One region of the Marinococcus halophilus genome, then DNA from elsewhere that is predicted to be linked to it. Evidence: riboswitches for the same ligand, from Rfam matches in the RefSeq annotation. Region 1 holds a riboswitch; the other holds the start of a gene.
What was found. Region 1 has a riboswitch for glycine ahead of B5066_RS13300 (serine dehydratase beta chain). Riboswitches for the same ligand answer to the same signal wherever they lie in the genome.
Positions count from the first base shown of each region.

Region 1 (2,454 bases):
AGATAGTAAAATAAAGACGTGAAAAAGAGAAGCGTCACCAGCACACCGGCTGCGGTAATAATCATCGCCGCCTGGGAGGCCGCTCCCGACCGGTAGCTGACCGCACTTCTTGAAAAGCTGCCGGTCACCGCATAGGAGGAAAAAAACGGCCCGGCTATATTGGCATACCCGATCGCCCGGATTTCTTTATTCAGGTTAATACCGGAATCATTTTTATCACTCAGCGTTTTCGTAATCGCAAGCGTCTCCATCATCGCGATCAGCGCAATGGTGAGCGCGGTCGGGACCAGCACCTGTATGTCCGCCAGGTTAAAGCCCGGAATGGTAAAATCCGGGAGTCCCTGCGGCACCCTTCCGACGACGCTTACTCCCTGGTTATCGAGCCGGAAAAGCGCCACCGCCGCAATACTCAGCACGACGACGATGAGGGAAACCGGTAAATTCCGTTTTGCTTTCCGGCCCCCGATCAGCACTAGAAGACTGGCTATTCCTACAAGCAGGGTCGGGATATGTATCTGCGGCAGATGCACGATCACATCCCGCAGCAGCGGAATAATCTGTGTCTGGCTGCCTACGCTGATGCCCATAAACTGGCCAAGCTGGCTCATGCCGATTGCAATCGCCACTGCCGACGTGAACCCGCTGATCACATTCGGGGAAATAAACTTTACAAACGCAGCGGCATTCAACAGGCCAAGAGAGACCTGCATCACTCCGACCATTACCGTCAGCAGCAGCACAAGCCCCACGTATTCCGGCGTCGACGGATCTGCATACAGGGATACGCCGGAAAACACAAGAATGGATGCCATCGCTACCGGGCCGATGGCCAGATGCTTTGACGTGCCAAACAGCGCATAAAGAATGAGTGGAAGCAGAGAGGCATACAGCCCCATGACCGGCGGCAGGCCGGCAAGCACGGCATAGGCCATCCCCTGCGGGACAATCATAACAAAGATGGTAAATCCCGCAGCCATATCCTTTTTCAGCGACTGATTATTATAATCCTGCGGCATAATTAATATATCTTTTATTTTCCCAGGCATAAATCCTTTCCTTCTTTCTCCGTGAACTCACAAACAGTACGGCGATTAAATCTCTCTTCTAAAATCATGAACCATAACGGCCTAAAAGAAAAGCCCGCACTATATTTTTTTGACTCACGGCTTAAATACAGCTGTACGCCTGCTTTAGTCCTTTCTACACCGATTCTCTCCAGTATATTGCTAAGATCCGGCTGTCAAAAATAGGTTTACTTTTCCAGCAGGGATGTTTAAACTGAAATTAACACAAATATTGGTTTCGCAGATGAATGTATTGGGAGAGCCTGTAAACGTATTTTACAGCACCGAAGGAGCAATCCTCTCCATCAGCCGGAAAGGAAAAACTCTCAGGTACCAGGACCAGTACAGGATGCACCTCTGGAGAAGGTATACTACCTGCCGAAGAAGAAAATTCTTTTTTAAGAATGAAATCTTTCAGGCTCACAGACAGAGAAACGGCGCCCCAGGCCGCTTCTCTGTCTTTTTTTCTTTTTTGTAATCGCTTTCAATCTTGAATATGGAGGAATTGCTATGGAGTTTGACAGCTGCTTTGACATTATCGGCCCGGTGATGGTCGGTCCTTCGAGCTCCCATACTGCCGGGGTGGTATCGATTGGAAAATTCGTGCATGACTGGCTGGGAGACGTCACTGACGTGACAATCACATTCTACGGCTCTCTCGCCTCCACCTATCAGGGCCACGGCTCGGATAAAGCTGTCCTCGGCGGCCTGCTCGGATTGTCCGCACACGATACCAATGTCCGGAATGCCTACGCCCTGGCAAAGGACAGCAATCTTCGTTACGACTTCCGGTTCTGCACGAACATCCCCAGCGGCTGCCACCCCAATACTGTTTATTTACAGGCCGCTTCCGCCACAGAGACGGTCCATGTCACCGGCGCATCCATTGGCGGCGGTGTAGCCTATATTTATGAAATTAACGGATATCATACCAGCATTAATTTGGGCACAGGCTCGGAGATTTTATCCATCGCCGCCCGGATCAAAAAGGAGGCTACATCTAGATGAAAGACACGATTGAAAGTATTGTGCAGGAATGTATGGCTCAGGACATTAGTATCGGCGAGTGGATGCTCCGCCGTGAAGTGGATCGCTCCGGTTCGTCCCGCGGGCAAATTTTCGGGCGCATGCAGGAACGGCTGCAGGTAATGAAGCAGGCCGTCCGGGAGGGGCTGGGTGACCTCGCGGAAACGGAAAGCAGGCTCTCAGGAGGCGATGCCTACCGCATGCATCAGTATAACCAGCATACCGCCCCACTATCAGGACCAGTTATCAGCACGGCGATGGAAGCCGCAATGGCAACGTCGGAAAGCAATGCCAAAATGGGCCTTATTGTAGCAACTCCTACGGCAGGCTCTGCAGGCATTCTGCCTGGAGTGATGGTCTCTCT
Region 1 covers NZ_FVZD01000006.1:1,429,830-1,432,283, reverse strand. Annotated here, with positions in the region: gene B5066_RS13305 (SulP family inorganic anion transporter) at 1-1,046, opposite strand, end outside; glycine riboswitch at 1,309-1,416, shown strand; glycine riboswitch at 1,420-1,496, shown strand; gene B5066_RS13300 (serine dehydratase beta chain) at 1,575-2,072, shown strand; gene sdaAA (L-serine ammonia-lyase, iron-sulfur-dependent, subunit alpha) at 2,069-2,454, shown strand, end outside.

Region 2 (2,454 bases), 420 kb from region 1:
TTTCGGTTTCGATATCTGTAAAGGGGCCATGGCCGCAGGCTACAACCGTATTTTCAGGAAGGTCAAGCAGCTGCTCGTGTATGGAGGCTAACAGTGTATCCATATCGCCGCCGTAGAGATCGGTCCGGCCAACCCCGCCTGAAAACAACACGTCACCAGAAAATACTGTGTTAGTTTCTTTATGCCAATAGGAAACACTTCCCGGGGAATGCCCCGGTGTGTGAAGCCATTGAAATTCAAAACCGCCAAATTGAAGCCTTCCTTCTGACTGCAGCAAGTGATCGGCAGGCTTCGTGGTAAATGCAGCCTCTGGCATCATACGGCCCGAACCGTTTTTCTGAGGGTCTTCAAGCCAGTCACTTTCCTGTTCGTGAAGATAAACCGGGATATTGTATGCTTCCCGAGCAGTATCAAGCGCCCCAATATGATCAAAATGGGCGTGTGTTAACAGAATTGCTACGGGGTGAAGCTCGTTTTCCTGGAGAAAGGTGAGCAATTTATCGGCATCACCGGCCGGGTCAATAATAACAGCGTTTTTATCATTATCGTACAGAACATAGCAGTTTGTCTGCAGTGGTCCAAGCGGTAGCTGTTTCCAGTTCATAGTTTCCCTCCAATTAGTATACTGTCTTTAGTATAAACAATATTTTTCCCGGAAGAAATAACCGATCTGCACATACATACGAATAATTAATATGGTTTTATTGAAAATGTTCGGTTTCATTTTTTTTAGCATTGGTTTTTATATGAATTAATGATAAAATATGAGCAAATAAGAACGTACATATAATGCGCGGATGATGGTAAGGGGAGAGACTGCCAGGCAGCGCCGAAGGAGCAAACCGTAACAGGTGAATCTCTCAGGCAAACAGACTCTTACTGGACGCTCCTCTGGAGAGCGCTTCTTTTGAAGCCACCCACGAAGACACTCTTTCTGCATTGCGGAAAGGAGAAACTTTCTGGTTATAGGACAGAGCTTCCATAATTCATGGGAGCTCTGTCTTTTTTGTTTTTTACTGTTTTGATTTTTCAGAAAAATAATTAAACGAGGTGATTTCTTTGGCAGAACTAAAACGAACTCCGCTGTATTCAGTGTATGAAAAATACGGAGCTAAAACTGTCGATTTTGGTGGTTGGGAAATGGCAGTTCAGTTTTCGGGCATCAAAAGCGAACACGAAGCGGTTCGTACAAAAGCCGGCCTGTTCGACGTCTCCCATATGGGCGAGGCGATCGTAGAGGGTCCAGGGGCTGCTGATTTTCTGCAGTACATGCTCACAAATAACATAAAAAACCTGGAGCCCGGCAAAGCGCTGTACACCGCTATGTGCTATGAAAATGGCGGCACAGTTGACGACCTGCTCGTGTACCAGCTCGAAGAAGAAAAATACATGCTTGTTTTAAACGCAGCCAATATTGAGAAGGACCTCGAATGGCTTCGCCGGCACGGGACGGAAAACGTAAGCATCACGGATATCTCAGAAAGGACAGCATTAATTGCGGTGCAGGGCCCGGAGGCGGAAACGATACTGCAGAAAGTAACCGACGCATCTCTTTCAGAAATACTGCCTTTTCGATTTGCTGCCAGTGCTTCTATCGGAGAAACAGGAAACGTTCTTATATCAAGAACTGGCTATACCGGTGAGGACGGATTTGAATTATACTGCCGCTCCGGGGATGCGCTTTACTGCTGGGAGACTATTATGGAAGCTGGAAAAAGCAGAGGCATTGTCCCTTGTGGACTTGGCGCAAGGGATACCCTGAGGTTTGAAGCGAAGCTGCCTTTGTATGGACAGGAACTGAGTGCAGATATCACCCCGCTTGAAGCCGGCATCGGCTTTTGTGTAAAGCTGAAGCAAGAAAATGATTTTATCGGAAAAGAAGCTTTAAAGGAACAAAAAGAAGCAGGACTGAAACGCAAGCTGGTCGGTATTGAAATGGTCGATAAGGCGATACCCCGTCCGGGATACGGCGTACGAAATGATGACGGAGCAGAAATAGGATGGATCACGACAGGTACCCAGTCCCCGACGCTCAAAAAAAACGTAGGACTCGCACTTTTAAATGCCGAATGGAGCAACCTGGATCAGGCGGTAGCGGTGGATGTGCGTGGAAAAGCCAAGCGGGCGAAAGTGGCAGCTGTGCCTTTTTACAAACGGAAAAAATAATACGAGGAGGCGTCAAAAATGGATTATCGCTATTTGCCGGTCACTGGTGAAGATAAAGAAGAAATGCTCAAAACAATTGGCGTGGATGCCATCGATGAATTATTTGAAGATGTGCCGGAAAATATTCGCTTTGCCGGAGAAATGGATCTGCCAAAGGCTCTTGGGGAAACGGACCTTCTAAAGGAAATGAAACGCCTTAGTGACAGGAACGCTAACGTGCAGGACTGTGTATCCTATCTCGGAGCAGGGGTGTACGAGCATTATATACCAACGGTCGTCGACCACGTG
Region 2 covers NZ_FVZD01000006.1:1,853,911-1,856,364, reverse strand. Annotated here, with positions in the region: gene B5066_RS15465 (MBL fold metallo-hydrolase) at 1-604, opposite strand, end outside; glycine riboswitch at 798-886, shown strand; glycine riboswitch at 890-976, shown strand; gene gcvT (glycine cleavage system aminomethyltransferase GcvT) at 1,060-2,166, shown strand; gene gcvPA (aminomethyl-transferring glycine dehydrogenase subunit GcvPA) at 2,185-2,454, shown strand, end outside.
Region 2: another riboswitch for glycine. It lies ahead of gcvT (glycine cleavage system aminomethyltransferase GcvT); the one in region 1 lies ahead of B5066_RS13300 (serine dehydratase beta chain).